One region of the Gottschalkia acidurici 9a genome, then DNA from elsewhere that is predicted to be linked to it. Evidence: a T-box and tRNA genes for the amino acid it is inferred to sense, from the RefSeq annotation. Region 1 holds a T-box; the other holds one or more tRNA genes.

Region 1 (10,546 bases):
GTCACTTTTTATTTCTATATCTACATTTTTAGGAACAATTAATATATATCTAACATCCTCAATATTCATATCATTTATATAGTTACCCTTAGCTTTTTTTTCTATTGTTGATGTTATTTCAGTAATATTTCCGTCTTCATTTATTTTTAGAATATTATTTGTTGCTTTTTTTTCCTTATCTATATCGTCATATTTATAAGTGCCTGATACATATACTTTTACTTCATCATCATTACTTTTCTTAACTATTATATCACTATATGAGTCATTTAATATAATTTTTTTATTTCCTTTCAAAACCATATTATTAGAAACTGACTTTTCATACTTGTGTCTTATTCTTGCATGTTCTTTCACATTATCAAATCTTTGTATAGTAGTTGATGTCATAGCTATACTACTCACAATAGCCACAACCAATGATGTGCTTATTATATCTAGCTTTACATTAATATCTTCTTGATTTTTAGCCTTTAAATTATTAATTATTATCTCTAATCCAAATAGCATTATAATAGACGGCCATAACATTGAAAATAACTTAACTATATTATATCCTATGAATTTTTGAAGAAGTATAGTAAATCCTAAAGCCATAAGTAGAACAGCTAAAGTAAATCTACCCGTCTTTATGCTTTTCAATTTAACCCTCCTCCAACTATCTGCATTAATATATATGACAAATAGTTTTTTTAAAACCCTTCACTATATTGAAAAAAATAGCACCGTCTAAAACGATGCTATTATAATTTACTTTACATTTTCTCTGGTGTTTCAATACCAAGGAGTCCTAGTCCAGTCTTTAACACTACAGATACGGAGTAAACCAATAATAATCTAGCTTTTTGTAAACTCTCATCCTCTACTATTATAGGACATTCATGATAGAATCTACTGAATGCTTGAGCTAAGTCTATCACATGTTTAGATATAAATGAAGGTTCATTTTTTTCCATAGCTGATACTATAGCATGCGGGAATGTTTCTAATAATCTCACCACATTTATTGACTCATCATTATTTAGTAGTGAATAATCTATATCAGTAGTTATATCATATTGAGCTCTACTCAATACACTTTTTGCTCTAACGTAAGTATATTGAACATAAGGCCCTGTTTCACCTTCAAAACTTAACATCTTATCCCAGTTAAATACTATATCTTTTATTCTACTGTTACTTAAATCATTAAATATAACTGCACCTATACCAACCATTTTTGCAACTTCATCTTTATTTTCAAGCTCTGGATTCTTTTCTTCAATTACTTCTCTAACCTTTTCTATTGATCTACTTAGAAGATCATCTAAAAGTATAACATTTCCTTTTCTAGTTTGAAGCTTTCCTTCTTCTGTACTAACTCTACCAAATGGAACATGTTCTAAGTTTTTAGCCCAATCATATCCCATAAGTTCTAGTACCTTAAAGAACTGTGCGAAGTGTAGGTTTTGAGCATAATCAGTAAGATAGATAGCCTTTACAAAATCAAATGTTTCTTTTCTATATATCGCAGCAGTTATATCTCTTGTAGCATATATAGTTGTTCCATCACTTTTAATAACTAAACATGGTGGCATTTTGTACTCCTCTAAATCTACTACATATGCCCCTTTACTTTCTACTAAAATATTTTTTTCTTTTATCATTTCAACTACTCTATCCATTTTATCCTCATAAAAACTTTCACCTGTATAGTAGTCAAAATCAACCTTTAGTAATTTATATATTCTTGAAAACTCTTCTAAGCTTAGTTCTACGAACCATTTCCAAATCTTTTTAGCTTCTTCATCATTGTTTTCTAGCTTTTTAAACCACTCTCTACCTTCATCTTCAAGAGTGGGATCTTTTTCAGCCTCTTCATGGAATTTAACATATAGCGATTGTAGTGCCTTTATAGGTTCTTTTTCTATATCTGCTTTATTACCCCACTTGTTATATGCACATATCATCTTACCAAATTGTGTTCCCCAATCTCCTAAGTGGTTAACCCCTATAGGATTAAATCCTAAGAATTTATATATTTTATATATTGAATTACCTATAACAGTTGATCTTAAATGTCCAACGTGAAATAACTTTGCTATATTAGGAGATGAATAGTCTATAACTACCTTTCCGCCATTTCCCATAGTACTTGAACCAAAGTTTTCTTTTTTATCCACAACTTCTTTTAAAACGCTCTCTAATAATAGTGCTTTATTAACAAAGAAGTTAACATATCCACCTGTATTTTCTATCTTTTCAAAGTATTTATTTCCTTCTAAACTCTTTGCTATATCTTCTGCTATTATATTAGGAGCTTTTCTTAGTGTCTTTGCAAATCTAAAACAAGGTAGTGCATAGTCTCCTAACTCATAGTTAGGTGGTACTTCTATTATTGTTTCAATATCACTTTGAGTAAATCCATCTACCTTTTCACTTATTAATTTCGTTACTTCGCTTTTAAAATCTATCATAAATTAATCCTCCTTATTTAACTTCAAGTTTTTAACACAAAAAGATCTCGTCTCTAAATAAAAGAGACGAGATCTTAATCCCGTGTTGCCACTCTAATTAGTATATATACTAAAAGTTATATACTCACTCTATTCCTATAACGTAGGAAATACGTCTAATTTTACTCATTTCAAATAGATTCTCAAGGTCTCTTTTCAGATATATTTATGTATTAGGCTTACACCGTCCCCAACTCGCTTAGACATAACTTAAATCTTACTCTTCCTTTCGCAGAATTTAAGTATATTTAATATGTTTGATAATTTGAGATTATAACATATATTTTAGCTTTTTTCAATATATTAGATTATTTAGTTTCTGCTTGTATTATATATTATATTCGTTTCAAAATATTTTTTATTTGTGATAAGAGGGAATATTTTATTTAATAGCTGTCAATAAGCTTGCTTATTAAGCCTAACCCAAGCAAAATTATTAAATAATTTCTCATAAGTATCGATTGCCATCTCTAAAGCTTATTTTTATTTTTCGAACTATTAAACTGTTTTTATTATCAGCTTAACAGTTCAAATATTTAAAGCAACCTACATTTTTCTAAATTTCATTCTATTCCACTACAAAACTACGAAGAAGGTTTCTTGACGCATTTAATAGTTCTAAATAATTTTCACTTGTCACTTCATCTTCAGGATCATATTGTACATCTGATGCAAACTCAGCTATATAGTAAACACCGCTATCATAGTTTAATAAATACCCTGGAATAATGTCTAACACTTGTGGACTATAAGTTTTAGAAACTCTAAACAATAGACCTCCCTCATCTTTTGTTTTATCTCCATGGCTATATGCATCATAAAAGATAACTCTGTTTTTACTTTCCTTTATTATTAGTTTATCTTTAAGTTCACTTGGTATTTTTAAACTAAATCCATTTTCTAAAGACTCATATTTAAAATAATTTTCTTCTTCTAAATATCCTTTTGTTGTATAATCTCCTACTATCGCTACTCTATTATTGTTGTCCCAGCTTACTTCTCTATTAAAAACTTCAGATATAAATCTCAAAGGAACATAAGTTATATTGTTTTTTATAAACGGTTTTACATCAATTGTTAATATCTTTCCATTAAATATAGCTTCTTTTTTGCCAATACCAATTTGTAATATATTTTCTGCATTTTCTATCTTAACAGTCGCTGTTTCAGAATCCCAATGTACATCATATCCTAGCTTTTCACTTATAATTCTTAAAGGAACTATCAATCTACTATCTTTAAGAATTGACTCATTTCCGCCTTCTACTAGTTCTCCATCTATTATAGTGATTATATTACTTTCTTCTATTGCATAACTCGGAACAGATACCATTAAAAGAATAGTAATTATAAAAATAGAAATAACTCTTGACACCCCTATCAACATCTCCTTTTTTAAATAATACTAATTTATTATAGAACCCAGTAGTAAACTTAAGTCTATATTCATATTGCCTTTGATTATATATTAGTGGCTTTCACAATATAATGTTACATTTATTTTAGAAACTTTCTATATGATAATTTGGAAGTGTAACATAAATTCAAACATTTGATTTATATTCACATGAAATCCTATCATAAATTATATACGTGTCAAATATAGAATTATTATTTATAGCTTGTTTTTGTATATATAATATTTATATTGATTTAATCTTGTCTTTTCTCAAATTCTTATTTTATAAAATAGTATACAACTATAGATAAAGGACTTGTGTAGTAATCACAAGTCCTCTTCAGTATATATCTTTATTCCATTTTTCTCTAATAACTCAGATGTTACTCCATTTCCTTTAATGATAGTCTTCGAAAAAGTTCCATCATATATTTTCCCATATCCACAAGAAGGACTTCTAGCCTTTAATATTGCTTTTTTTATTCCCATCATTTTTGCTATTTTAAGAGTTTCTTCTGCTCCCTTAAGAAAGTTTTCTGTTACATCTTTTCCATTGTTTGATATAACTTTTACATTTCCATTATCAGGCACTATTTCGCTAGGTAGTCTAGGGGTGCTTAGACCTCCTAATTGTTCTGGACATACTAAAATAGCTTTACCTTCTTGTACTAGTTTTAAGATCTTTTCATTTTTATTGTTTTTCCCATCATATTTACAGTCTATTCCTGCTAAGCAAGCACTTATTATATACATTTTTTCACCTACTTAATTTCAACTACAGTTACTCCAGTTCCACCTTCACCGTAGTTACCTAGTCTACTTGCTTTTACATGTCTATGTCTTTTTAACAACTGTCCTATTCCTTCTCTCAGTATACCCGTACCTTTTCCGTGAATGATATTAACAACTTTTAATCCTGCTAGGTATGCATCGTCTAAGAACTTGTCTACCTCTAACATAGCTTCTTCTAAATTCTGTCCTCTAAGGTCAAGATCTGATTTTACATTCACTGATTTACTTTTTATAACAGATTTTGCTGACCCTTTAGTTTGTACTTTACTTTCTTTCTTAGACTTTTCTATAGTATCTAGTGGTACTGTTATCTTCATTATACCTACTTGAACTAAAACATTTCCATTTTCATCTGGTGCTGATAAAACTGTACCCGTTTGATTTAATGAAAGTATTTTAACATTCTCTCCTATGTCTACACTAGCTAGAGGTTTTGCACTTTTCTTAGATAATATCTGTTCAGATAAGTCACCTTCTATATTATCTATATTTCCTTTAAGTTTTTCCTTAGCTTCTTGTAATCTTCTACTTTGTTCTTTTTCTATTTCTATAGATACTTCTTTTAGTTCATTTAGTATTTCTTCAGATTCTGCTCTTGCTTTTAACAGAACATTTCTAGCTTCTTCTCTTGCTTCTCTTAGAATTTTTTCTCTATTATTTTCTATTTTTAATGTCTTTTCTTCTAATTCTTCTTTTAGTTGATTTACTTCTCTTCTAAGTCTATTAGCTTCTTCTCTGTTCTTTTCAGTTTCTATTCTGTCTTTTTCTATACTTGCTAATACATCCTCAAATGCTATGTTCTCTTTAGATATAAATTCCTTTGCGCTATCTATTATAAAGTCCTGAAGTCCTAGTCTTTTAGAAATTTCAAAAGCATTAGACTTTCCTGGTACTCCTATTAATAGTCTATATGTTGGGCTAAGAGTTTCCACATTAAACTCTACGGATGCATTTTCTATACCTTCAGTTGTAAGTGCATATACTTTTAACTCACTATAGTGAGTAGTTGCTACGGTTCTTATCTTTCTATTATAAAGATAGTCTAATATAGACATAGCTAATGCTGCTCCTTCAGTAGGATCAGTCCCAGCACCTAATTCATCAAATAATACTAGAGAATTATCGTCTAAGTTATTAAGAATATCTACTATATTTGTCATATGAGATGAAAATGTACTTAAACTCTGCTCGATACTCTGTTCATCACCGATATCTGCAAATATATTTTCAAATACAGCCATTTCAGTTCCATGTTCTACCGGAACTTGTAGTCCTGACTGCATCATAAGTGTAAAGAGACCTACTGTTTTTAATGTAACAGTTTTACCTCCAGTATTCGGTCCTGTGATCAAAAGTGTAGTGAAATTATCACCTAAGTAGATATCCGTAGGAACTACATCTTTAACACCAAGTAATGGATGTCTACCTTTTTTAATATTTATATATCCTCTGTTGTTTATGTTTGGCTTACTTCCATTCATATCTAGTGATAATTTTCCCTTTGCAAATATAAAGTCTATTTGGCTAAGTATCTTTTGATTTGATCTAATTCCTTCATTTTCTTCTCCGACCATCTCACTAAGTTCTGTAAGAATTTTTTCTATTTCTTTCTTTTCATTAAGCTTAAGTTCTTTCAGCTCGTTATTTAAGTTTACTATTGCCATAGGCTCTATAAATAAAGTTGCCCCACTAGATGATTGATCGTGAATAAGTCCAGGAAATATACTTCTATATTCTTGCTTTACAGGAACTACATATCTCTCACTTCTAATAGTTATAATCGCATCTTGAAGATACTTTTTATTTGTACTAGAGTTTATTATAGAGTTTAATTTAGTTCTTATATTATCATTTTTAATTTGTATTTGTTTTCTTATATTTCTTAAGTTAGAACTTGCATTGTCAGATATCTCTTCTTCGCTTACTATAGCATTAAAAATATTATCTTCTATTTCTCTATATGAGTTTAAATCTCCAATCAAACTCTCTAGTATTGGATAGCTTGAATTATTTTCATCTTTTTCTTGTTTTAAAAATCCTTTTATCTTTCTTGCTGCTCTTATAGTATCAGCTACTCTTAATAATCCGCCCGGAGAAAGTATACCACCTATTTCTGCTCTTTTAACTTCTGATAATACATCATGTATTCCCCCTAATGGTGGACTCCCTCTTTTTAAAAGTAAACTAACTGCTTCATCGGTTTCATCTTGTAGATATTTAACTTCCTCGTAGTTTAAACTTGGACTTAGTTTTAAAGCTATTTCTTCTCCTAGAGATGATTCCGTCTTATCTGTTAATTTTTCTATTATTTTGCTATACTCAAGTACCCTTAAAGTCTTTTCGTTCATATACTCCTCCTATAATACACCTCTAAAAAAGTGACCGTTAGTTATCCCCTCTTTAGTTTTAAGCTTATCTACAAACCTCTCTATTTCACTTATGTCTATTTTTCCATTAGCAAAATCATAATATGCTGCTTGTATATCTTTTACTTCTTCTTCCAAGGTAAAGTCTAATCTAACCATATCCACTTTACTAGAGTATATTTTTGCCAAATGCTCTGGAACTACTATTGGCTGACTATTGTAGATAATAGTACTATTTTCTTTTCTTTTGAAATCAAAAATCATATCTTTTCTATCTAAAAGTCCATAACCTTCTCTTAAGTTACAATTTTTACATTCTTTCATGGATTTACAGTTTTTTATTACTGACATAGGACAGTGTTTCATAACCATTACAGGTAAATATCCATATCCTATTACTTCGTATTGCATAATATCACTTCTACATATTTTCTCTATCTGACTAAGTTTGAGTTCTGGCGATAGTGTAGAGCTACTTACTTTGTTTTCCGAAAGCAATTTTACTGTAGACGTGTTAAATATATTTAAACCTATATCACAGTGAATTTTAGTATCATATCTATCTTTAACAAGTTTTAATGTACCTAAGTTAGACACACTTATTCCATCTATATCCTCTATTATTTTATCAAATATTTCCTGTAGTTTGTTAAACTCTTTATTTTCTACTATTTTTTCTGTTGATATATATACTTCCTTATTATATTTCTTAACTTCTTTCACTAGGTCATCTATATCTTCTTTGAAATTTAGATACACTCTATCTAATTTATCAAGATTTAATTCTTTAAATTGCCCGATATTGTCTACCTTTACACTTATTTTTCTACTTTTATTTTCATTTTTTCCCGGGAAATTAAAAAGTTCTTTTATTTTCTCTTCTAAATCACTTCTTTTTACTATTATTCTACCATTAAAATTACCTCTTTTTTCAACTAGCTTTGATATAGCTTCTCTTCTTAGCTTATTCAGTACACTTACGGGTACCATAACTTCATCTTCTAGTGATACTTCTATACTCTCCAATATATAAGGAGTATCCCCTAATTTCTCCATTTGACCTCTAACTTTTTCTTCTGTCAAACTAACTTTCATTGCCTTCTCAGCTAATTCTTCACTTTTAACTACTGCTTGGTTTTCATTATCTAATACTTTTAGACATACAGGTTTTCCTATCTTTATTTCTATTTCCATGTATATTGGATGTTTTTTATTCTTCTTACTTTTTTCAAAACTAGCTCTAGCTTTTTCATTTAAGTCTATATCTAAAGTTTTATTTACTATATCACCAGGTTTAGCTTCCCTAATACATCTTATCTTAGCAACATTCTTATTATCAATAGTTATAGAGTCTATTATAAGACCTTTACCTTCTCCATCTTTTCCTACTATTTCTATTCCGTCGCCTTTTTTTAGAGAGTCCTCTAATTTTATATAAGTAAATTCTCGATCTGCCTTGATAACTTTTCCTATATATATCCCCCTATTATTAGGCTTATCAAGTGATACTATATTTCTTCCAAAGTCTTGCTTCAGGAATCCACTAGTAAACCCACGATTAAACATTTGAGCTATATCTTTTTGATCCTTTTCTGTTATACTTTTCTTTTCTTTACCTAATATGTTGTCTATAGCTTTTCTATATCTATTTACTATTACTGCTACATATTCTGGCTTTTTCATTCTTCCCTCTAATTTCAGAGAAATTACACCTGCATTTATTATATCGTTTAAATTTTCTATACTATTTAAGTCTTTTAAGCTCATTATATGTTTTTCATCAAATTCTCTGTTTAATGATTTATTATTTTTAGTATCTACTATTGTATATTTCATTCTACATGGTTGGGCACAAGTTCCCCTATTTCCACTCCTACCTCCTATCATACTACTTATCAGGCATTGTCCAGAGTAACTAACACAAAGCGCACCATGTACGAAAGTTTCTAACTCTATATTATTTTTTTCACTTATTTCTTTAGTTTCTTCTACCGATAATTCTCTAGCTAGAATAGCTCTTTTAAATCCTATTTCTTCTAGAAAACTTGCTCCCATATAGTTATTTATACTCATCTGTGTACTTCCATGTATCTCGAAGTCTGGAAGCATTGTCTTAATAATTCTATATAGTCCTAGATCTTGTATTATGAGTGCGTCCACATCTATATTATAAAGATATATTATATAGTCTATAGCTTCTTTTAACTCTTCATCTTTTAATATTATATTTACTACTACATATACTTTTACATCTCTTAAGTGAGCGTATTCTACAGCTGATTTAAGTTCATCATAATCGAAATTAGATGCATATTGTCTGGCGTTAAAAAGTTTACCTCCTAAGTAAACAGCATCTGCTCCATTTTTTATAGCTGCATATAATGACTCCACACTTCCAACCGGTGCTAGTAGTTCTAGTTCTTTTAACATAAATACATCCTCTCCAAAATTAAATAAAAGAGTAGTAGCCTACTCTTATTTATTGTTATTTCTAAGTTCTATTATAAGGTTATTAATCGTTGTATTCAATCTATTGATTTCTTTTTCTACCTGTGAAAATCTTTCATCTATATACTGTGATGTTTTTCCCTCACCATGTATTCCTAAATCTTTCTTTGTAACAGGCCCTTCTTCTTCTTTTAAGATAACACTAAATTGACCACACGATTCTATAGTCATCTTTTCAACCACTGATTCGTCTTCTAGACCATAGCCTCTGAGCTCTTTTCTTACATCTTCATAACTTATTTTTTCTTTTTCTAAATTCTCTCTTATAAGCTTTCCACCTTCAATTAATACAGTAGGCTCTCCTTCTATAATCTTAGCCATTTTCTGACTCTTTATTGTGATTTTTGAAAGTATTAGCTCTAAGCTCGCCAATGTAGCTATTACTAGCACTCCATCATGAAAAGGCACCTTTCTTTCGACCATCATGAATGCCATTACATCTCCTATACTTGCCATAAGTACAAAATCAAAAGGGCCTAATTCTCCTATTGATCTTTTACCCATTATTCTAACTATCAAAAGTGTTACAAAATATCCACCAAATGCTCTTAACATATAAATTGGATCTATAGATAAATGATTGTGCATAGTATTCCCTCCAAAAAAAACATGTTTCGTTTAGTTTTCCAGAGTAAACTATTTCTTATTCACTTGATTATTTATCTAGTAACTTTAAAGATTCTTCCAATTGCTTCTTCATCTGTACTATTTCCATTTGATGTTCAAATATTTTATCTTGTAAATCATTTATTATTTTTTGATTGCTTAAAAGTTCATCTTCTTTTATTTGTATAGCGTTTTCAAATTGTTTGTTCTTTTTAGTCAATTGTTCTATTTCATTTTTCGCTTTCAATAGTTGCTCTTTATATGGTTCATTTTCTTCTTTTAAATTTTTTATTTCATTCTCATTTTCTTCTATTATAGATTGTATTTTTGTTTCACTTTCTTCTTTTATAGCTTTTACTTTAGCTTCGCTCTCTTCTTTT
Region 2 (10,546 bases), 620 kb from region 1:
CATCTTCCTCTTTTATATCTTATCCTCATCAATATAGCTTCTGCTACATATTGCATTGCTGTAGCCAGCCACACATATTCTATTCTTGCTTTTGCTATAAACACAATTATAAAGATCAAAGGTAGTCTCACAAATAAATTTATTATAAGTGCTATCTTAAATGGCCCTTTAGTATCTCCAGCACCTTTAAGTGCCCCAGAATAAACCATAGCAATAGCTATAGGTATCTGTTCAAGTGCTCCAACTCTTAAACATCTTGCTGCTATGCTTACTGAATCAAGATTATTACTATATAATCTCATTATTGGATATGGAATAGTGAAAAATATAATTGCTATAGCTGCCATCATGATTACTGCATATTTTTGTGATTTTTTAACAGTCAACTCTGCTCTATCTATGTTTCTAGCTCCCATACTCCGTCCAATTAAAGCAGTAGTTGCAATAGTGAATCCATTGCCCGGCATATATGATACTGACTCTGCAGCTGATGCTAGTGAATGACCTGAAAATGCTAGCGTTCCTAGTTGTGCTACCCAGAATGCAGATATTAATCTACTTCCTTCATTCATTGTAACTTCCAATGTAGCTGGTAAACTAAGATTTACTATACTCTTTATATCTCTAAGCTTAAATTTAAAAATATTTTTTAGCTTCACTTTAATGTCAGTTTTCCCTAACATTAAAAATGTTAATGTTATTGTAAGCCCTAATAATTGTGAACCTGCTGTAGCAATAGCCGCTCCTCTTACTTCTAGTCTTGGAAATCCGAACTTACCAAATATAAGTATATAGTCCCATACTATATTGAATATATTTGCAACCACAGCTGATATAAGTGGTATTACTGTATTTCCACTACCTCTTATTATTGCATTTGTTATAAGTAAAGGAATTAAAAATATACTTCCTATAAATAAAATTTCCAAATACTGTGTACCAAGAGTTACAACTTCTGGATCTTTAACAATATTTCTAAATATCATGTTTGAAGTTAATATTCCTGTTATACCAATTAATAAACTTATAATTATACCTATTCCTATAGACTGTGTAGCTATTCTTTCTGCCTTTTCTTTATCATTTGCACCTATGTATCTAGCAACTAAAGCTGTCGCTCCTATACCTAATCCTCCTAAAATACTACTTATAGTAAATACCATTTGAGAACCTAAGTTCACAGATGAAATAGATGCTGGATCAAGTCTTCCAACCATAGCTGTATCTGCAGTCCACACTAAAGTATGTAACATCATTTCTAATATAGCTGGTATTGCTAATGCAAATATATCTCTTCTAATGCCTCTAACTTGTTGTTTTTCCTTTTCCATGCTTGCTCCTTTTCTCTAACTGCTTGATTTTATACACTATAAATAACCTAAATATATTATGTGGCAAAATAGAACTTAATTCAATAAATTTTCAAACAAAAAACCACTCATTAAAATTTCAATGAATGGTGTCTCAGTGTACTGTTTTCTTTAATTTTTCATATATATTTAATAGCTTATCTAACTTTTGACTTTCTAATACCATGGTTTTATCCGTAAAGTCATAGTTATCATCAATTAAACTATATAAGCTTTTTCTACGCATTTCTATTTTTCTTTCTATTTCCTGTAGTTCAATATTGGATATTACCTCAGTCATAGCACAGTCACATTTCTTATGAGCCAATGTAATCTCCCCTTTCTATTATAGTTAACTACTATTTATATGATACCCATATTTTGATTTATCTAAAAGTAAAAAAGGTGAAACTTTTAAGATTTCACCTTTTTTCTAATATTTGGCCTTCTCTCATACATCTAATTTTCATATAAATACATCAGAAGTATATTAACCGTACTTTTTCAACACTCCCTAGTATATAATATTAATTTAATATTTGCAACTTATTTATAAATTTAATAAAATCTATTTTTTCCATATCATTACTATACCTATTTCTCTATTTTCCTCAGTGTCTTTCTAATATTTTAAAAATTATTAAAAATTAAGACCTCACAAGTATAAATAATTACTTCAATAGAATTATAGTCATTAATTAAGTAGTATTTATACATAGACTATATTTATGTTATTTGCGTTTCATGCTACGAATTAATGTTTTCGTTTCTTTATCTATCCTTAATGACTCCGTAATTTTTTGTAACGATTTATTATAAGTAAAGTCATCTAAATTATTCTTTTGTAAATATTTCATAGTTCTTTCTGGAAACTTTATATAGCAAATAGATATATTCCACGCAATTGCCATTTTAACATAGTAACCCTCATGTTTTATTGTGTCTAGTAGCTGTAACACTCTATCTATATAGTCTTCTTCAATATAATAATTAAGAAGCATTACAATACCAAAGCGTACATCAAATTCTTCTTCTGAATACAAATATGGATTTAAGAAGCTCCAAACACGCTCCATATTCTGTTTTGTGAACTTTAGTCCATTACAGAAGCTATCACAAACACCCCAGTTATTGATTTTAGGAACAAATTCCTCAATATAACCTAGCAACTCTTCAATGTAGACCTTTACATATCCCAAAACTATGCCTTGTAACATCACTTCTTCATAGTATTCATCTTGAGCCATTTTCATATACTCTCGCCAATCACCTTTAGCAATTTGCTTAGCGAGGTTTCTTAACAGTGGCATTCTAACTCCTACAATATTATCAACTCCAGGGCATAGTTTACTATGAAACTTTCTATATTCTTCATCTGCTAATTCAAATATTTGATCTCTTATTGTCTTTTCCAACGTCACATGCTCCTTTATGAGTATACTTTCTTCATATTCATAAGTTATTCTTTAGTGAAACTATATAAGATTAAGATACTTAACTTAACTTATCTATATTTTGTTTTTCTATTTGTAAAAGCTTTTCTTTCATATCTAGTCCACCTGCATAACCAACTAACTTACCGTTAGATCCTATCACACGATGACAAGGGATAAATATCATAATTGGATTTTTATTGTTTGCCATTCCCACAGCACGACATGCCTTTACATTACCTATATTTTCTGCTATATCTTTATAACTATAAGTTTTGCCATAAGGAATTTCTTTTAATGAGTTCCAAACCTTTTGCTGAAATTCTGTGCCATTTGGCTCAAGAGATATATTAAATTTTTTTCTTTTTCCATCAAGATATTCTATTAACTCATTTTTTGCTTGTTTTAATAAGGATGTTTCTATAATGTCTACACCATTAGGTATATCTTCTCCCAAGTATGCATGAGTAATTGCCGTTCCATTCTCTATAATTACTATTTTACCAATCATAGTTTCATAACAAAATGCATTCTTCATGTTATTCCCTCCCTAGAATCTATGTTCTCTTTATAATATATTTTATCTTATTTATTTAAAATTGTCTTTCAAATTATTATCTTGTAATTGATTATCTTGTTACTGAGAATTATCAATTTTACTATATTCGTTCTAAATAGTTTAAAAAGTCTATTACCTATTTATATTTTTAAACCATGCTTTATTTAATATATTAACCCCCTCAACTATTTCTTTCTCGCTTAATGAACTAAATCCTAAAAGAATTATGTTTTTGGGACAATTGTCTTCGTTTATCCAGTATGGATATGTAGGATATACTTTTACCTTATATTCTTTAGCCCTTTTTATCAGCCAGTCTTGACTCTCTCCATTTAAAAACTCTAATAGGATATGTAGTCCTGCATTATTTCCATATATATTTACCTTGTCACCCATAACATCATTAACTGTTTTAACTAAAATATCGTGCTTATTTTTATTCAATAAACATGATTTTCTAATGTATCTCTCAAAGTGACCTCTTTCAATATATAGGCTAACGACTTTTTGTTGCAACCATGAAACTGTAGAATAATATCCTGAAAATATATCATTATATCTAGCTATTAATGAATTTGGCAATACCATATAGCTCATACGTAGCCCTGGAGATAACGCCTTTGAAAAAGTGCCTAAGTAAATTACTCTATCATTAACATTAATAGATTGTAGTGATGGAATTGGTCTTGAATTATATCGAAATTCACTATCATAGTCATCTTCAATAATAAAAACATTGTTTTGAGTTGCCCAATTAAGCAATTCATTTCTATTCTGGATAGGCATAATTGCACCTGTAGGAAATTGATGTGATGGCGTAATATAAACAGCTTTTACATTCAAATTTACTAGTTCTTTCAATCTTATTCCATCAATTCCTACTGGTACAGGAAAAATTTCAAACCCATTATTGTTGAAGACAATTTTTGCTCCATTATATCCTGGTTCCTCCATTGCCAATTTACGTTCTTCAAATGGTATGAGCTTACATATCAAGTCAATTGCATGTTGTACTCCACTGCACAATATAATTTGATTAGGACTACAGCGTATTCCTCTTGACTTCCTTAAATGTTTCATTATTTCAATTCGTAAACTAATGTCACCTTGCTTATCACTATAATTATTAATATCTCTAATGTCTTCTGAATTTAAAGCTTCTGAGGTTAAGCGTCTCCATAATGAGTACGGAAATCCTTCACTATCAAGACTTCCATACTCAAAGTTATATTTATAATATTTTTCACTTTCTACAGCCTCCAAATTGAATATTTCATTCTCATTATGACTTTCATTAGCCGTTGTGTCACTTGTACCTTTAGATTCTACAAATAAGTTATCATCAATAGTTTGAACTACAAATCCTGATCCGACTTTACTAATAACATAACCTTCTATACAAAGTTGAAAATAAGCTCTCTCTACTGTATTTCTAGATACACATAGTGTCTTTGCTAGCTCTCTCGTAGAAATTAACTTATCCCCAGCTTTAAGATTTCCTATGATAATCTCACTTTTTATCTGTTGATATATCTGTTGATATAGTGGTGTTTTTATTAAATTATTTATATAAATCATATTATCACCTCATATTTAACTGTATCCTATTTTTATTACAGAAGTGGTTCTTTTTATATGTCCAATTTATAGTATAATATTGCCAATGGAATAAATCCAACAAATATTTAAAATATGAGGTGATATGCTATGCAAAATAGAATGAAAAAGCATCAATTAACTTCAGATCAAATAGTTTCTCTATTTAACAGAGCTCATATAGGTACACTTGCAACCTTAAATTCTGATGGATTCCCCTATGCAATTGCAATGCACTTTGTTTACCTAAATGAAAAAATATATCTACATGGTCTTCCTAAAGGTCAAAAAATTGATAATATAATCAGAAACCCTAAGGTTTGCTTTGAAATTAATGAAATGCTTGGACTCATAGCAAGTGATACTGACCCTTGTGATACTAATACTGAATATAATAGTATTGTTGCATTAGGATACGCTAAGATAGTAGACGACTTAAGTCTTAAAAGAGAAGTATTAAACAAAATAATAAATAAATTTACACCAAACTTTTCTGGCTATGATCTGCCTGAAAATATGGTGAAAGGTACTGCTGTTATAGAAATTGAGATTAAAGAATGCACAGGTAAGTACTATAAATAAAAAATAAGATCAGAATTGAATTCAATTCTGATCTTATTTTTTATTGGCACATCCTGAGGGACTCGAACCCCCAACCAACTGGTTCGAAGCCAGCTACTCTATCCAATTGAGCTAAGGATGCATGGATATTTTCGCCGTAATACAAACAAACATTTGCCTTAACAAAAGCAAATGTTCATTTATTCGTTTTATATGTAATTGGTGCGGGAAAGAGGACTTGAACCCCCACGCCTTGCGGCACTAGATCCTAAGTCTAGCGCGTCTGCCAATTCCGCCATTCCCGCATAAGTGGTGACCCATCCGCGACTCGAACGCGGGACACCCTGATTAAAAGTCAGGTGCTCTACCGACTGAGCTAATAGGTCATTTGGGGTGGATAGTGGGACTCGAACCCACGGTCTTCGGAACCACAATCCGACGCGTTAACCAACTACGCTATACCCACCATGTTTAATCGCTAACAATAATAAATTATACTAGCTTTTGTTTCTTGTGTCAATACTTTTTTTAAAAGATATTTAAAGTTTTTAAACGACATTTAATATCTTTTAACCTCTCTGTCCGACAAAATTCATTCTATCATGTAATCTAGTATCATGTCAACAACTTTAATTTATTTTTTTATATTTTAATCAATATTTATTATTTCACTTTTTATTTCTCCATTTACTATCTCTATAATTCCTATACTCTTTTTACTTCCACCCCTTGGTATAGTTGGGCTACCTGGATTTAATATTAGTATATTTTCACTTTCAATTTTCATAGATGCGTGACTATGTCCAAATAGTATCATGTCCGCATCTAACTCTTTTCCCCTGTAAAAAACTCTATTCATATCACTTTTCACATTATATAAATGTCCGTGAGTTATAAATATTTTTTTACCTTCTATTTCTATTAATTTATCTTCTTCTACATTATTTTCTGAAAAGTCACAGTTGCCTTTTACATATATAACTTTCTTACCTAATTCATTTTCTATTTTTATCGCATCTTTCACATAGTCACCTAAATGAATTATAATATTTAAATTATCTATCTGCTTTAATTTTTCTAGGCATCCATCAATATAGCCATGTGTATCACTTATAACACCTATCTTCAACTTAACTCATCCTTTGTAATATGTTTTTTAATTCTACTTTCAACTTTTTTAAAGCATCTGCTCTATGACTAATACTATTTTTATTTTTGAATCTAGTTCTCCAAAAGTTTTGTCATATCCGTCTGGAATAAACAGAGGATCGTATCCAAAGCCATTGTCTCCTCTTTTCTCCCATATTATCTTTCCACTACAATCTCCAACTACAGTTTTTATACTTTTATCCTCTAATACTATAGCTATAGCTGTTTTAAACTTTGCAGTTCTCTCTTCTAGAGGTACACCTTCTAAGTTTTTTAGTAATTTAACATTATTAGCATTATCATTTCCTTCTTCTCCAGAATATCTAGCAGAGTATACTCCCGGCTCCTCATTCAATTTGTCCACGAACAGTCCACTGTCATCTGATATTACTATGCCATCAGTATACTTAGATATCTCTACTGCCTTTTTTATAGCATTATCCTCTAATGTATTTCCATCCTCTATTACATCTAAGTTTTTTAAACCTATTTCATCTTTTGATAGTACATTTATATTTAGATCACTTAAAATATCTTTTATTTCTTTAATTTTATTAATATTTCCGCTTGAAACAATCAAATTTTTCTTATTCATTACTCTCATCTACTCCTATAAGATTCGCTATTTCTCCTAGTGCTTCTTTTTGTTTTTCTATAAGCTCTCTATTTCCTTTCTGACCTAATTTTATTAACTCATTTAACTCATCAAATGTAAAAGGTGACTCCTCTCCCGTCCCTTGTAATTCTACAAATTCTCCTTTATCTGTCATAACTACATTCATGTCAACTTTAGCACTTGAATCTTCTTTATAGCATAAATCTAGCATACTTTCTCCCTGTACTACCCCTACGCTAATCGCTGACAAAAAACTCTTAAGCGGAATATTATTTATACTCTTTTGTAAATAAAGTTTATGTAGTGCATCTGCTAAAGCTACAAATGATCCAGTTATAGAGGCTGTTCTAGTTCCACCATCGGCCTGTATTACATCGCAATCTATCCATATAGTTTTCTCCCCTAATTTCTCTAAATCCACTACTGATCTTAGTGCTCTTCCTATTAGTCTTTGTATTTCCTGTGTTCTACCCTCTATTCTTCCTCTACTAGATTCTCTTACTTTTCTACCTATAGTAGATGATGGTAACATAGAGTATTCTGCTGTTATCCAGCCCTTTCCACAGCCTCTTAAAAAATGTGGTACTTTATCTTCTATCATAGCCGTACATATTACTTTAGTATCTCCCACTTCTATAAGTACAGATCCCTGAGGATGTTTTAAATAATTTCTTGTAATCTTAACACTTCTAATTTCATCATATTTTCTTTCGTCTATTCTCATTCGTATCACCTTTCTACTATTAGTATCTTAAGAATTATTCCCATATTTATCTTAATAATAACAGATATCTTTTCTTTTTTCTACTTATTACTAGTCTCTAATATTCATTAGCGAATGCAGGTACAGTATCCTGTAATTTTTTACCCTCCACCAGCAGTTCTATATTTTTTATATCTTTAAACTGATTTAAAGTTAATCCTATATTTTTAGTCATTTTATCAACAACATCTTGCTCTTTCAGAGCCTCTTTATCTTTTAAGTCTAAACTTAAATATATAGTATCATCTGTTACCTTTGCTTCCTTAAACTCTACACCATTAGGTATATCTGTATATAAACCAGAGAGTTCTTTAGAAGGTTTCTTAAATAGTTTCTCTACTGCCATTTCTGGATTTACTATTGGTGCAGATACTGGAATTGTAATTGGAACATAATGATCATACTTTTTATCATTAGTACCCTTATAGTATACTAATATTTTAGAATATCCTCCATCATTATTTACTTCTGAAGTTTCTATTAAATTTATATTTTCTCTTTTTAAAGGTTTTGATATGTCAGTCCCGTGCTTTAGCGTACTACCCTCTTTTCCGTCTATCATTATCTGAACTTCTTTTATATTAGGAAACTCTGTTAATGTATATACTATTGCCTTTACTAAATTTGCCTCTTGCTTTTTTGTTTCATAATTAAGAATATCACTACTAAAGTCAACTTTACAAAGACCTGTTGTTTCACTTACAGTCATTCCTAAAACTTTAGTTCCTGATGGAATTATAGGTTTAAATCCTATCTTCTCTATATCTTCCCTTATAGCTGAGCTGTCTATCATATTTTTTAAGACAGACTTCCCTATACCTTCTTCCCAGGGTATTTCCCTCTTTACAGGAACTAGATAACCTTTATCGTTTTCATAGTATATAATCGTTTCTCTTAAGTTAGATTCCATACTAACTTTTATGTCCTCCTCATCACTTCTTATGAACTCTACGTCAGGATCTTCTTCGAATATCATACTTTTAACCTTATCTATAGAGCTACAACCGTATAAGCTTAGAGATATTAGTCCTATTGAAACTATAGATACAATTCTTTTAATTTTTCTCATACCTTGAGCCTCCTTTTAAATGCATTAGTAATTTATATTAAAGAGGTACAGAAAGTATGAATACTTAAAATAAAAAACTCCTTTATAAAGGAGTTTTCTATTTGTTGCTATTTACTTAAAAAGCTGTGTATACCATTTGCTATTGCTTGTGCACACTTATCTAAGTAATCTTCTGTTACGATAACTAACTCGTCCTTAGGATTACTTATAAAGCCTAATTCTGTTAATACAGCGTAAGTATTTGTGTTTCTAGTTACTGAGAGATTCTGTTCTTTTACTCCCCTATTTACTACACCTAAAGTTCCTATTAATTCATTTTGTATAGCTTGGGCAAGAGGCTTGTCCTTAGCTTTACCTGGTTGATAAAGAGTCTCTATACCTGTAGCTGAAGTTGCAGTAGCTGAGTTAAAGTGTATACTCACAAAAGCACTTGCATTATTATTATTAGCTACATTAGCTCTTGCTTTTAAATCTTCAACAGTACTTTCATTAAGTCTAGTATCTGCACTTCTTGTCATTATAACTTTATATCCTAAATCTTTAAGTTTTTGTTCAGTTTTTAAAGCTACTTTAAGAGCTAAGTCTTTCTCTCTATGATTTCTACTAGCTGATAATGCTCCTGAGTCTGACCCTCCATGACCTGCATCTATAACAACGATTTTTTGATTACCATTATTATTATTATTGTTATTGTTGTTATTGTTGTTATTATTGTTATTATTGTTATCTATAGGAGGACTAGTTTTTTTAGTTGCTTCAACATATAGTATTAGCTTGTCCCCTGATGCTTCTATATTAACCTTGGCATTTGAATAGTTTTCGCTAATATCAAGAACTACTCTTGTTACCTTCTCTCCACTTGCATATTCTCCTCCATCATACTGACCTAATCTAACTTTTTTTACTACATCTGTACTTATATTTTTATCAACATTGTTTAAGTCAGTATCTCTAATATCTACTACTATCCTATCAGGATTAGATAATGTAAATGAATTAGTTTTAGGAAGATAAGCATTCTCTATTACTATAGCTTCTTTTCCATTTATGGTTTCCTTTTTTACATCTTTAATAGTGTTTAAGAATGTAACTGTTATATTTTTACTATCTGGTGATTTAACAATCTGAGGTTGAATAGTTTTTTGTAAATCTATTATGACTCTAACTGATTCTTTTCCACTATCTTCTGTTAACTGTATTGCTCTTATAGACTTGAATATATTATTATTTGATTCTACCTGGAATTCTCCATTTTTATTTAAAATATTTTTACTTAATTTTGCATCAGCTATATCTATAAGTAATCTTGAAGGATTCTCTAAATTCGTAGTTGTATAATCTAGTTGCCCACTTCCATTTATATGTATTTGCGGCATACTGCTATTACTTATATTTTTTGTAGATATTGATGTTATTTCTTTAGAAGTTGTTTGTGATGGCTTTTCATCTAC

What was found. The T-box of region 1 lies ahead of argS (arginine--tRNA ligase). A T-box ahead of a tRNA ligase gene usually reads a tRNA of that ligase, here a tRNA-Arg.
Region 2: it encodes a tRNA-Arg, which carries the amino acid that the T-box ahead of argS (arginine--tRNA ligase) is inferred to sense. The anticodon was not compared.

What each region holds. Positions count from the first base shown of each region.
Region 1 covers NC_018664.1:973,021-983,566, reverse strand. The annotation lists gene CURI_RS04395 (hypothetical protein) at 1-642, opposite strand, end outside; gene argS (arginine--tRNA ligase) at 756-2,456, opposite strand; T-box leader at 2,516-2,737, opposite strand; gene CURI_RS04385 (copper amine oxidase N-terminal domain-containing protein) at 3,064-3,870, opposite strand; gene CURI_RS04380 (2-thiouracil desulfurase family protein) at 4,222-4,647, opposite strand; gene CURI_RS04375 (endonuclease MutS2) at 4,656-7,034, opposite strand; gene CURI_RS04370 (U32 family peptidase) at 7,044-9,482, opposite strand; gene CURI_RS04365 (DUF421 domain-containing protein) at 9,528-10,148, opposite strand; gene CURI_RS04360 (cell division protein ZapA) at 10,216-10,546, opposite strand, start outside.
Region 2 covers NC_018664.1:350,766-361,311, reverse strand. The annotation lists gene CURI_RS01690 (MATE family efflux transporter) at 1-1,331, opposite strand, end outside; gene CURI_RS01685 (aspartyl-phosphate phosphatase Spo0E family protein) at 1,465-1,677, opposite strand; gene CURI_RS01680 (DNA alkylation repair protein) at 2,081-2,770, opposite strand; gene CURI_RS01675 (methylated-DNA--[protein]-cysteine S-methyltransferase) at 2,844-3,320, opposite strand; gene pdxR (MocR-like pyridoxine biosynthesis transcription factor PdxR) at 3,474-4,919, opposite strand; gene CURI_RS01665 (pyridoxamine 5'-phosphate oxidase family protein) at 5,049-5,519, shown strand; tRNA gene CURI_RS01660 (tRNA-Arg) at 5,564-5,640, opposite strand; tRNA gene CURI_RS01655 (tRNA-Leu) at 5,719-5,803, opposite strand; tRNA gene CURI_RS01650 (tRNA-Lys) at 5,809-5,884, opposite strand; tRNA gene CURI_RS01645 (tRNA-His) at 5,888-5,964, opposite strand; gene CURI_RS01640 (metallophosphoesterase) at 6,148-6,627, opposite strand; gene rdgB (RdgB/HAM1 family non-canonical purine NTP pyrophosphatase) at 6,676-7,242, opposite strand; gene rph (ribonuclease PH) at 7,235-7,987, opposite strand; gene CURI_RS01625 (GerMN domain-containing protein) at 8,085-9,095, opposite strand; gene CURI_RS14885 (N-acetylmuramoyl-L-alanine amidase) at 9,203-10,546, opposite strand, start outside.